One region of the Lysinibacillus sp. BSL11 genome, then DNA from elsewhere that is predicted to be linked to it. Evidence: riboswitches for the same ligand, from Rfam matches in the RefSeq annotation. Region 1 holds a riboswitch; each other region holds the start of a gene.
What was found. Region 1 has a riboswitch for cobalamin ahead of RCJ95_RS15900 (glutaredoxin family protein). Riboswitches for the same ligand answer to the same signal wherever they lie in the genome.
Positions count from the first base shown of each region.

Region 1 (3,269 bases):
CGAGGCGAATTTTATCATCAGCATTTGGTTTTTTTGATGATATGAAATTTTCTATGTCTGCATGGAAAATATTTAGATAGACAACACCTGAGCCATTTCGTTGCCCTAGCTGATTCGAATAACTGAAAGAATTTTCTAACAGTTTTGCTACTGGGATGACACCACTTGCACGATTTAATATCTCTTTAATTGGATCACCTAAAGGGCGTAAATCTGTTAAGTTGACCCCTACTCCACCACCAAGGCGTGATAGCTCTAAACAATAGCCAATATTTTCAGCAATACTGTTCATGGAGTCATCCATTGATAATTTAAAGCAGCTGACTAATTCACCACGTGCTTTCTTACCACTATTTAAAGCAGTTGGTGTCGCTGGCTGGTAGGCTTCCATCATTGCTTCGACAGAGCGTTCTGCTAGAGTTGTGTTTCCTTGCGCCAAATACAAAGCAATAATGACAATACGATCCTCATACTTTTCTAAGATCTCTTCCCCGTCACGACTTTTCATAGCATAGCTATCATAAAATTTGCTTGCGCTCATAAAGGATGGGAAGCGGAAATTATAATCATAGGCTTTCTTGTACAGCTTCTTAATAAATTCCATCTCGTACATATCGATAAATGCTTTCTCATAGTAGCCCTCATCAACTAAATAGCGGATTTTTTCCTCAATATCTATAAAATAACGCAAACGTACGTTAACATACTCTAAAAAGTAGCGGCGCGTAGCTTCGCGGTCCTTTTCTAACTCAAGTAATCCAGTTGTACTATAACGATTCAGTACGTCATTATTAAGCTTTAAATAGGTTTTCATCTCATTACCCTCGTTTCATAAAACGTTTGTATTGCTTCGTAATCCGTTTGATTACCTCGTAAATCTAATTTCCTTACTAAGGGTACATGATAGGTAGCGGCGATTTTCTCACCAGCAGCGCCAAATACATGATGGCCGAAATTACTATTGCCACTGGCAACTACTCCTTTACAAAAATCCCTGTTTTTTTCTAAGAAACGTTGTACCTTTGCTGGAATGTCACCTAAACCATCTGTGTAGGTAATTAAAAGATAGGGCTTGTTCAATCGCAATCCCTCCGAGAGCTCGATACATTCTGCCTTTAATTTGGATACAACATTTCGGACATTACCTGTACGACTCGCGTAAACGATCATAGAGCAATCAACTCAATTTGAGAAACAATTTCCTGAACATCTCCTATAAAAGTTTCATTCATCTCTAAAACAGGCACACTTAAAAAACCTGCGTCAATAATCGTTTGTTTTGCCTGTTCATCATGATCGATGTTAACGATTTCAGCTTCAAGTCCTGCACGTTGTAGTTCAGATTTTACCCATAGGCATTTTGGACAAATTGTTTTCGTATAAAGTTTCATAGAAATCCCTCTTTTCATAAAATAAAAAGCCTATCTCCTCTAGAGAGATAGGCTAAATGGAAACGTTAACATACCAAAAATACTGACGTTCCCATCTCTTAATCCCCGAAGAAATGATAAATTTGTTTTATAAAGGCAGGTCTCCTGGCTTTGCTTCATTCTCTGATTCCCTTCCCATGCAAATGCACAGTGGTTGCAATCATCGTCAGCTTCACAGTTGCGGGGACAGCGTCGGAATTGTACCGAACTTCCCTTTTAAACTACATGTAGTAGTACCTTTGTAAAACGAACACAATATATAGTTGTTGTTCAATAGTTTTAAGTGTACCATCCTTCAAATGAAAAGTAAATCAAGATTCTAAACTTCTTTATTTTTGGATTATTCAGTATTTTTAATTATGTAGTTCCAAGTAGATTACCACTAATCATTTATACCCAAATCAAAAATCTATTTTAAACGATGAACATCTTTATCTATCAAAATGTATCTAGAATTCTGAAAGAAATGTTCTATTTTAAGTACCATTGAAAAATAGTAGCTTCTATATGTAAATCCTGAAATAATTATCATCTCTTACACGTTTCAAATGACACTCATTAAAAAAGAGCATGCTTTTATCATAACATGCTCTAACCATTCTATCTTTGGGATTATAGTCTAATCTTAACCTCAGTCCCATCCTGAGCTTTGACATCGACTAGCACGAGTCCCTTATAATTTTGTAGTTCCTTGATAATCGGCTTTAGCATTTCTTTGTCGATGAGCGGAAAGGTAAAGTCTATGTTCTTTCGATCGAAGTATGCCTTTGTCCACTTATTGGCTTGTTGCTGAATCCATTTAGAAGTTAAAATGGAGAGGACAATGGTTAGCACGGTATAGGGAACTGGGACTGTAAAGCGAACATCTTTTGCTTTCACTTTTACATGCATCATTCGTCGCCTCTACTCAATGAAGACTGCAACGGAATCCCCGTTTGCTGATTTTATATCTACAATTTGTCCGTCTAATTCATTTTCGATTGCTTCAAGAAGAAGATTGATGTCGATATCTTTTACGTATTTTTCTGATTGTGGAATACTCGCAGCGATGCTGTGTCCTGCCATAAGTACGGCTTTGACAAGTTTAATCGGCAAGTTTACCGTAACATTATCATTTTCGGTGGATACAACACGAACCTTTAATGTTTTTTCTAAATACTTTGTTTTTTCCACAAATTTGTTCTCTGATTCTTCTTTCTGTTGTAGCACTTGAATCAGCTCTGATCCTTTATCCGCATCAATTTTTCCCTCTTGAATCATGGTTAACACTTTTGTGATTTCCTCTTTCATGGTCCGTTCCTCCCTATTCGTCTTTTAAGAGCTTTATCGCTTCATCTGTTGTGATTTCGCCATTTTCCAGCATGCTTACAATTTTTTTCTCGTCTACTTCATTTTTCTTTTTTTGAGCATAGCCAAGGGATGAAATAATGTCGTTTAGCTTGCCTCGAACTGTTGGATACGAAACCCCCAGTTCCTTTTCAACCTCTTTAATGTTTCCTCGGCAGGTTAAAAATACTTCCACAAAATGAAGCTGATCCTGTGATAAGGATGCTAGCTTCGACAATTCAAATTCATTTTCAATGGTCGTGTGACAATGAGAACACTGTAACTTCGTAATTTTTAATGTTCTACTACAGACAGGGCAATTTGTGATTACTTGATAAGCCATAGTGAACTCCTTCCTTTAAGTTAAGTTGATTATATAACAAAGAAATTAAATATGTAAATAATAAAAATTGATTTTTTTAATTATAAAATAAATAAAATTAATTATTAAATTAAAAATGTTAATTAATCATTGCTGTATTGCTTGTCCTAAGCAATTTCAACTTTACTCTA
Region 1 covers NZ_JAVGCX010000013.1:26,726-29,994, forward strand. The annotation lists gene nrdE (class 1b ribonucleoside-diphosphate reductase subunit alpha) at 1-814, opposite strand, end outside; gene nrdI (class Ib ribonucleoside-diphosphate reductase assembly flavoprotein NrdI) at 811-1,170, opposite strand; gene RCJ95_RS15900 (glutaredoxin family protein) at 1,167-1,391, opposite strand; cobalamin riboswitch at 1,509-1,686, opposite strand; gene RCJ95_RS15905 (hypothetical protein) at 2,043-2,324, opposite strand; gene RCJ95_RS15910 (SHOCT-like domain-containing protein) at 2,334-2,720, opposite strand; gene RCJ95_RS15915 (DUF2089 domain-containing protein) at 2,734-3,099, opposite strand.

Region 2 (3,269 bases), on a different contig from region 1:
CGTTGATGAGGACGTAATGGCTGTTTTTCTTCACCTAGGGTATATTTACGTTGGTAACCGCGTGGCGTGATCATCTTATTGTCATAGAAAAATGTTGATGAATTCCCGATAATAACTGTTGTCAGCATACCAATATCATGTTCTAGCATTTCTACTAGTGTTGTCATGGTCACTTCTTGACGTTCTCGATAGGCACTTTTCACAAGCCCTACTGGTGTGTCTGGCGAACGATATTCTAAGAGAATTCGCTGAGCCTCGACAATTTGTCTTGTTCGACGACCACTTTTAGGATTGTATAAAGCAATGACAAAGTCTGCCATTGCAGCTGCCTCGACACGCTTTGCAATTAAATTCCAAGGTGTTAGATGATCACTCAAGCTGATTGTACAAGCATCGTGCATAATGGGTGCACCAAGTATGCTAGCGCATGAATTAATCGCAGAAATCCCAGGAACAATTTCTACTTCAATTCCTGTTGCTTCTGTCCAGCCTAGCTCAATTAACACCTCATATACTAATCCCGCCATACCATAGACGCCTGCATCACCACTCGAAATCACCGAGACGATGCTCCCTGCTTCTGCTTGACGAACGGCTTCCTGTGCACGCGACACTTCTTCTGTCATGCCTGTACTAACAATCGATTTTGCACTTACTAAATCTTGAATCAGCTCTACATAGGTTTTGTAGCCTATAATCATATCACTTTGTTGTAATGCCTCTACTGCACGTGTCGTAATATGCTTAAAATCTCCAGGTCCAAAGCCTACTACGAAAATTTTTCCTTTTTGCGCCATGTTGTTACCCCTCTTTCACCTTTTCGATCCCTTTAATGGCAGTTGTTTGAGCAGTACGCTGTAATGTACCTTCATGAAGTGTAAAGACATGTTCGTTGTATAAGGATTCATGATATAAATCTTGTACTAGTGTTCTAGCATGCTCTGTTGATGGCACACGATACCAGTTTCCTTGGGGGTAGGCAATTACCACACAAGCATCCTTGCATCGTCCATTACAGCGCGTTCTTGTCGTATGTATTTCTTGATCGAGTGCTTGCCGCTGTATCTCATCTCGAATGGCTAAGGTAATTTCCTCCCCATCCTTTTTCATGCAGCTACTGCCATTGCAAATAAAGAGATGTGTTTTCATCCCCTCTAAATTCCAAGTTGTCATCTTCTGTCTCCCCTCATTTGCTTTTTGGAAAAAGAAAAACCTTTACTCTATAACGAAGAGTAAAGGTTTTGTAGAAGCCAAATAAAAACGAATAGCATGAAATACAGGTACTCGCTTTCGCTTCAACTTCTCCCTCCGAAAAGTTTGCATGCACAATCAAATAAGCAGGTTTCCTGACTTAAGCTTCATTTTACTATCGCACCTTCCCAAGTTTGCACCAGTGGCTTTGCGATTTCATCAGCTATTACAGTAGCGGGGGCTGTATTGGATTTTCACCAATTTCCCTATTATCTCGAGCTATTCGAGCACTTATTGACGTTTTATATGAAATTTTTATTAGAATTTTAAATAGAAAACTGTCTTTATCATATCTTATTTTTTTAAAATTTCAATATTTCTTTAAAAATTTATGACAAATTTATCAATTTTGAATGGAACTAGGTATGAAATTTATACAATCTATATAATTTGCCCATAAATCGTTATCAGAATATTCGCCATTGACCTTTAATTATAAAAATTTATAAAAGGTATAGCATATTTATGGAAATTCATGTTACACTTTGTCGTGAAATCTCACAATTTGAATGTTTTTCGGTGCAAAGTGCTTGTCATTTTGCTTAAAAGGGAAGCCGGTTTGAGTCCGGCGCGGTCCCGCCACTGTAATAGGGAGCTTTATAGAATATGTCACTGTCCAACGGATGGGAAGACCTATAAAGCATTGAACTAGAGCCAGGAGACCTGCCGAAAAATAAGTGATCGTTTCAGCCTACGAGGATAGGTGTGCGGCTTAGCAGATGAGAATGTTATTTGCTTTTTTAGCTATGCACTTTTCCACCAGTGGAGAAGTGCTTTTTTTAATTACGCACGCAATCTTCTAAAAATCTACTAATTAGTTAGGAGGAAAGCTTTTTGAAATTTTCATGGTGGAAACTTAGTTATTTTTTACTGGCCTTTTTAATCGTGCCAAAACGTGCCTTTGCCATGCATATCATGGAAGGTTTTTTACCAATCGAATGGGCTATTTTTTGGTGGGTCATCTCTATTCCATTTATCATTCTAGGATTGCGTTCTATTCGAAAAACCGTTGATGAAAATCCTGAAACAAAAATGCTTTTGGGGCTTTCAGGAGCCTTTGCCTTTGTGCTATCCGCCTTAAAAATCCCTTCTGTTACAGGTAGCTGCTCTCACCCAACTGGTGTAGGACTTGGGACAGTACTCTTTGGCCCTCTAGCAATGAGTGTAATTGGAACAATCGTTTTATTATTTCAATCTTTATTATTAGCTCATGGAGGAATTACAACTTTAGGGGCTAATGCCTTTTCTATGGCTATTGTTGGTCCTTTTATTGCTTACTTTGTCTTTAAAGGTGCTCAAAAAGTAGGCTTGTCATTTTCACTAGCCGTATTCTTTGCAGCTATGCTTGGTGATTTAGGTACATACATTGTGACTTCTGTACAACTAGCACTAGCCTTTCCTTCAGAGGTTGGAGGCTTTATGGCATCCTTTACAAAGTTTGCAGGTATTTTTGCCTTAACTCAAATTCCTTTAGCAGTGAGTGAAGGAATTTTAACGGTCATAGTGATGAATTTCTTGAAAAAATACAATATTAGCGAACTAAAAACTTTACGTGTTTTCTCAACAAAGGAGGCACATTAACAGATGAAAAAAAATTTATTGTTATTAGCAATTGTTGTGTTATTAGCCATCATTCCCTTGTTCATACAAAAAGGTGCTGAATTTGGTGGTGCTGATGGAGAAGCAGAAGCAGCTATTGGTGAAATCAATGCGGAATATGAGCCATGGTTTGAAAGTCTATGGGAGCCACCAAGTGGTGAAATCGAAAGCTTATTATTCGTGCTACAGGCAGCTATAGGAGCTGGCTTTATTGGCTACTTCATCGGCTATATGCGTGGCAAACACAAAGAAGGTTAACCATTATGTTACTCATTGATAAGTATGCCTATCTGAATAAGCTAGCGTCCGTTCATCCGCTAGAAAAAATGATATTTTCACTTGGATTACTTCTCATAACGCTCATCATGAGAGATGAACGACTTTCACTCATTACATTTTTTGTAATGAGTGCTTTTATC
Region 2 covers NZ_JAVGCX010000001.1:46,900-50,168, forward strand. The annotation lists gene cobJ (precorrin-3B C(17)-methyltransferase) at 1-797, opposite strand, end outside; gene RCJ95_RS00250 ((2Fe-2S) ferredoxin domain-containing protein) at 802-1,173, opposite strand; cobalamin riboswitch at 1,320-1,501, opposite strand; cobalamin riboswitch at 1,752-1,936, shown strand; gene RCJ95_RS00255 (energy-coupling factor ABC transporter permease) at 2,086-2,832, shown strand; gene RCJ95_RS00260 (energy-coupling factor ABC transporter substrate-binding protein) at 2,836-3,108, shown strand; gene cbiQ (cobalt ECF transporter T component CbiQ) at 3,114-3,269, shown strand, end outside.
Region 2: it holds a riboswitch for cobalamin, as region 1 does, so the genes downstream of both, RCJ95_RS00255 (energy-coupling factor ABC transporter permease) here and RCJ95_RS15900 (glutaredoxin family protein) in region 1, are expected to answer to the same signal.

Region 3 (3,269 bases), on a different contig from region 1:
AATAGAAGGGGCGCCAGCAGGTTCCAAAGGCTTAACGTTGTTTGCAGTTCCTTGGCGTAAAGAAGATGGTACAACAAATCATCTACGTATTCGTCGATTGAAAGATAAATTAGGCGTTCGGGCAGTTCCCTCTGGTGAGGTAGAATTTGATGGTGCACTTGCCTATGTTGTAGGGGAGCAAAATAAAGGGATTTATTATATGCTAGAAGCACTAAATCTCTCAAGAATTTGTAATGCAGTCGCTTCTATTGGTATTATGCGTCGTGGCTTCTTAGAGGCAAAACATTATGTAAGCAATCGACATGCATTTGGCAAGCCCTTAACACAATACCCTATGATTCAGGATACTTTAGGGAAATTTGCAGCTAAGTTGCACGTGGAAGTAGCGACAGTTTTTGATCTTATTCAATTATACGATAAAGTGACAAGTGGACAGGGAACACAGCAAGACCTTATTATGAATCGTTTATATATTGCCATTATGAAAAAGGAAACGGCAGAGCAAGCTGTTCACTATGCTAGTGAGGCAATTGAATTACACGGGGGTAATGGCTATATAGAAGACTTTGTAACGCCCCGCTTATTAAGAGACGCGCAAGTGTTGACGGTGTGGGAGGGGACGGCTAATATTTTGGCCTTAGAACTCATTCGTTTAGTGAATAAGTTTCATGCACATGAACTGTTTGTCTGTGAGATGGAGGAACGATTAGAGAAATTAGCTGAAAGCTCACTAGTACAAATCGTTAAAGAACAATTGGCGAATATTTCTATAAAACTGCAAATTTTTAGCGCTTTAGACGAGGCAACGAAAACTTTTGAAGCAAAAGGTATGGCTGAAAAAATGGCTCACCTTTATGAAAGTGTCATAGCGGTTGAGTGGGCACATAAATTTGGTGGAAAATATGAAAAACTAGCGGACGTTTATTTAGAACAGACATGGTCATTAAGAGAAATGGGTGCTCAAATGAAAACAGTCCAATACTTTTCTGAAATTGTATAATGGCCGGGGAGTCGTCTTGAATGGAGGCGACTTCTTTCATTTTCATGTATAATGAAATCAACTGAATATTATAAAGGTTCTTTACTTAAGTAAAGTGAAAAGGGAAATCGGTGTAATTCCGATGCGGTCCCGCCACTGTAAGTGTGAGTTTTTTCAAATGATGCCACTGAAGATTTCGGGAAGGCTTGAAAAATCGCAAGTAGCACTAGCCAGGAGACCTGCCTTTATAACGACATGACAACCTACGAGGATAGGGTGGTGGATTTTGTATCAGTTTTTTGGTGCGATTTTGCCCCCTCATCGTTCAAAGATGAGGGGTTTTATTTTGATGCAAAATAAAGCGAAATGTCGCATGGACCAACGAAGGAGGATTCACATGAAGAAATTTTGGAAAATAGGATTATCAGCATTTTTAGCAGTAGGCTTGCTAGCTGCTTGTGGGCAGGAAGCAAAAGATAACAAGTCATCTAACGAGCAGCAAACACAGCAAGAAACAGCACAGGTGGATGAAGCAACATTCCCAATGACGATAACAGATGCCCTTGGTAAGGACATTACACTTGAAGCACCTCCTGAGAAAATTGTTTCACTTATTCCGAGTAATACTGAAATCCTTTTTGGACTAGGTTTAAATGATGAAATAGTTGGTGTTACTGACAACGACGATTATCCGCCAGAGGCAGCTGAGAAGGATAAGGTTGGCGGTATGGAGTACGATATTGAAAAAATTATTGCCTTAAAACCAGATATCGTTTTTTCACACGAATCTAGCATGTCTCTTTCAGAAGAGGCTATTGCACAGCTTGAATCAGCAGGTTTGAAAGTTTTTGTAGTAAGAAATGCACAAGACTTTAATGAAACATATACAACAATTGAGCAACTTGGACGTGCTACAGGGAAATTACCAGAGGCAGAAAAAATTGTTGCTAATATGAAGGCGAAAGTAGAAGAAGTTTTGTCTAAAGTCAAGGATGTTGAACCCAAAAAAGTGTTAGTTGAAGCATCAGATGAGCCAGATATTTATACAGCTGGCAATGGTACGTTTATGAACGCGATGCTTGAAATGATCAATGCAGAGAATGTAGCTGTAGATGGCGATAATTGGTATAAAATTGATGCAGAACAAATTATCGCAAAAAATCCAGATGTCATCGTGGTGACATATCATTATGTACCAGATATTTTAACGAAAATACCAAAACGGGCGGGCTTTGATACGATTAATGCCGTAAAAAATAATGCGATTGTGCAGGTAGATGAAAGTACAACAAGTCGTCAAGGGCCACGTTTAGCAGAAGGTCTAGAAGAATTAGCAAAAGCAATCTATCCTGAGGTATTTAAGTGAAAAAAATAGCACTAGCCTATACACTAACATGTACGCTTCTTCTTATTAGCATCTGGTGTGGCGTAGCGATAGGCTCAGTTCATATTCCATTAGAAGTATTATGGAATAAGGCGGTTGATGAAACAGCCGCCAATATTTTTTGGAAAATTCGTTTGCCTCGCGTGTTATTAGCGGGACTAGTAGGCGCATCTCTAGCTATTGCTGGAGCAGCATTCCAAGGTTTATTAAAAAATCCATTAGCAGATCCATATACACTAGGGGTTTCATCAGGGGCATCTGTTGGTGCTGTTTTAACGATCTTTTTTAGTATTTCTATACCTGTTGTCGGTTTGTATGCGCTGCCAACCTTCAGTATGATTGGTGCTATCATCACGATGGTAGTTGTTATGAGCTTTGCTAGACTCGTAGACCGCTCATTGAAAATGGAAACGTTGATATTAACAGGTGTTATTTTTAGTTCATTTTTAGGTTCCCTTATTTCATTAATGATTGCCTTATCTGGTGAAGAATTACGTCAGGTAATAGGCTGGCTACTTGGTTCTGTTTCGATGCGTGGTTGGCCATATGTCCAAATGATCATTCCATTTGTGATTGTAGGTTCAATTATGCTATGGACACAAAGAAGAGAACTAAATGTTTTGTTGTATGGTGAAGAACGGGCAAAACATTTAGGTGTTAATGTGAAGCGCAGTAAATATTTGATATTAGCAGGTGGCTCCATGCTCACTGGAGCGGCTGTAGCGGTTTCTGGCACAATTGGCTTTGTAGGATTAGTGGTGCCGCATATGACAAGGATGATTTGGGGTTCTGATCATCGCCATTTATTACCATTATCTTTTTTCAATGGTGCAACATTACTCATTATTTGCGACCTAGTAGCACGAACAATCATTGTGCCAAGAGAGCTACCAATTGGTGTTATTA
Region 3 covers NZ_JAVGCX010000004.1:146,405-149,673, forward strand. The annotation lists gene RCJ95_RS06305 (acyl-CoA dehydrogenase family protein) at 1-1,000, shown strand, start outside; cobalamin riboswitch at 1,058-1,240, shown strand; gene RCJ95_RS06310 (ABC transporter substrate-binding protein) at 1,377-2,345, shown strand; gene RCJ95_RS06315 (FecCD family ABC transporter permease) at 2,342-3,269, shown strand, end outside.
Region 3: it holds a riboswitch for cobalamin, as region 1 does, so the genes downstream of both, RCJ95_RS06310 (ABC transporter substrate-binding protein) here and RCJ95_RS15900 (glutaredoxin family protein) in region 1, are expected to answer to the same signal.

Region 4 (3,269 bases), on a different contig from region 1:
CTCGAAGCAGAAGAGCCGTCCTTGCGTGTGGTCTGGCAGGAAAAATTTCAGGAAATCCATGTGCATATTATGGGTGTCATTCAATTAGAGGTCCTGACAGAGGTATTCATGACGCGTTTTTCAATAGCTGTCTCCTTTGGTGAGCCGCAAATTTTATATATGGAAACCATTGCGACCCCCGTAACAGGCTATGGTCATTTCGAGCCCCTCAAGCATTATGCCGAAGTTCATTTATTAATGGAGCCAAATCCACGTGGAACAGGTAATACCTTCAGCAATGCCTGTCATGCAGATCATTTATCTTTAGGCAATCAGCGCCTTGTTGAAAAGCATCTGTTTGAGCGTGACCATCATGGGCTACTGACAGGCTTCCCTGTAACAGATATTCATTTTACACTTCTAACAGGTCGCGGGCATAATGAACATACATCGGGGGGAGATTTCCGCGAAGCCAGTTTCCGTGCACTGCGTCAGGGGCTGGAGCAGGCACAAAATGTCCTACTTGAACCCTATTATCGCTTTAAAATGAAGGCTTCAAACGACTTTATCGGCCGTATGATGAATGATATTCAGCAAGCAGCAGGCACATTCGATGACCCGATTTTATCCGAAACGGATGTTATCCTAACAGGTCGTGCGCCTGTTGCCACTTTAATGAGCTACAGTACAACCTTTGCCGCCTATACAAATGGGAAAGGTGCACTCACTCTCCAATTTGATGGCTATGATGTGTGCCATAATACAGAGGATGTGATTGCACAGATTGGCTACGATAAAAATGCAGACCCTGAGTATAGTTCCTCTAGTATCTTTTGTGCAAAGGGCAAAGGATATTCGGTTCCATGGCAAGAAGCACAGGCAGCCATGCATTGCCTGTAGGATGGGGTGATTTTGTTCGCGTGAAGGCATTGCTTGCTTTCGCGGGTATTCGTCGCACTAGCGAGGGTATTTTTCCTGCTTTCGCGGATATTCCTAGCGCAAGATCAAACCAAGCCCTCCAAAAATGGAGGGCTTGGTTTTATAGTGCACCGACAGCCTTCTTTGTTGGTTTGTCTATCAAATAAGCGGGTTCAACTATCACGTAGTCATGCTTGTTCGTAAAATCAATCAGTACCTTACCTGGCTGACTTTTTAATAGTTGTAGATGATCAATTAATTGCAGTAAAAGCTCGTGACCGTTGCCACGTGGATGCCAGTTGAAATGATAATCATTTAACGCTTGCACTGCTTCAATAAATTGTGCATATTCCTGCTGTACAAATGCGATGAGTTTGTCATGGTGAGGTGCTAAATCGTGTAAATACGTTTCGTAAAAGCGTATAACAATCGAGCATAATAAGTCATTGACACGAGCGGCACTTAAAACAGGCTTTGGCTCCAATGAGAGACGGTCAAGGTTGGGCTTTGCGCGTGTAGAATCAATGCGTGTAATTAAGTGATACGCTTCTCCATTGACCTCATAGACAATCGGATTGGTCGGCATGTACATCATAAAGCTATTCGTCTTTGTTTTCAGTTCATCTGCTATGGCTGCTTTCGCTAAAAGATGACCGTCCACATCCCCATTTTGTATCCAAATAATTTCTTTATTATATAAGATTTGCTCAAAGAAGCGATCATTGCGAATCAGCTTCGTTGCTAATAATTGATCGATTAGAGATTCGACCACCATTCTTGTTTTCGCTTTCTTGGCAACTTCTGTGCGTGGTTGCTTACAAATGTTCAGATCTTCAAAAGGCGTTTCCAACGTTGTCGTTACATGAAAATTTGTCATACGTGCATCCCCTTTGCGTACATATTTTCAAAACAAAAAGGACTCCCTACTTTAGAGGAAATCCTTCATTTTATCTTCTTTCATCACACAATGGCAAACAAACCCTAAGTATGTGTGAACGAGTTCGATTGTGAACCCTTTCATTTACTATGGGCGTTTGACGTACTGTGACGAACAGAGTATTCTGTTTTGTCAACATGCCACCTCCTATTCCTCGTAGGTTTATGGTGTGTACTCGTAACAGGCAGGTATCCTGACTCATGATCATCGCTTCTTTTCTCCTTCCCGTCCAAAGACAGTGGATACTGAAAAGTCGCTCACATTTACAGTTGCGGGACAGTGTCGGATTCACACCGACTTCCCTTTTAAGCAAATTGCACGCAATTTACACCTATTACTACACGCTATTCAGTTGTCATAGGAATTTAGTGTACGCCACATTCCTATTAGATTACTAAAATCAATTGTAAAGTAGTATTTTTCTAAAGTCAAATATCATAATATTTTCCAAACTACTAATCATCCTTGCTTTTCGTGCCTGATTGTTTTCTGAAAATTATGGGAGGATATAAAAACGGTGAACTCCGTATTTTTAATCTTTCAATGACTCTATAATAAAAGATAGTGCGCACTACTAATAGTGAAAGGATGAAAGATATGAAAGCAAGTCAACATTTAGTGACGAGTAATTTAGAGGAAAAAATGAAACTATTTACTCAAGCTGTTTCTGGACAAATTATAGAGGAAGCTCATTTTGTCATAGCCAACACGAACATTCCAACTGATACATTTAATTTGCTAGTAGTGAAATCGCCTATGATTCATAAGGAAAATCATCTTAAACAAAGGATTAATCATTTCATTGTTAATAAACTTCCTTTCAGCACGTGGGTGGATGCCAACTATCTAAGCGATGATTGGCTACAGCTGATAAAAGACTGCAATTTACAGGAAGCTGAACGAAATATGATGATGAAGCTTGACCATACACTTCGCACAGGTCCACGAATTTCTAATCATCTTACCATCACAGAAGTAAGCAACAAGGAAGAGCTTCTACAATATAAGGAAGTTTTTCTAAGTTTATTTGGAGAAACAGCAGAAAGAGATGCATTAGAAACTTATTTTCATAAATTCTCACAGGAAAAGTTAGCATCAAATGCTCGAATGTTTATTGGCTGTTTAAAGGAAATACCTATCGCTACGGGATTATTAATAGACAGTAAACATAGCTATGGGATTTATGATGTGATGACAAAAGATGCGTATAGGGGCAAGGGGTATGGCAGTGAGATGTTTCAATTCCTACTCAGTCAAACAATTGATAAGCGAAAGCCCGTAGTCTTACAGGCATCAGAGGATGGAAAGAATATATACAAACGCTTCGGGTTTAAAGAAGTCGGAGAAATGATTGTCTTTGAATAAGACTTCGGCAAGGCGTTCTTATTTACGCTTATCAGTATTTTCGAGCCTACCGTAATCATGAAGCCGACTT
Region 4 covers NZ_JAVGCX010000014.1:28,610-31,878, forward strand. The annotation lists gene RCJ95_RS16780 (GTP-binding protein) at 1-879, shown strand, start outside; gene RCJ95_RS16785 (hypothetical protein) at 1,019-1,774, opposite strand; cobalamin riboswitch at 2,001-2,184, opposite strand; gene RCJ95_RS16790 (GNAT family N-acetyltransferase) at 2,432-3,199, shown strand.
Region 4: it holds a riboswitch for cobalamin, as region 1 does, so the genes downstream of both, RCJ95_RS16785 (hypothetical protein) here and RCJ95_RS15900 (glutaredoxin family protein) in region 1, are expected to answer to the same signal.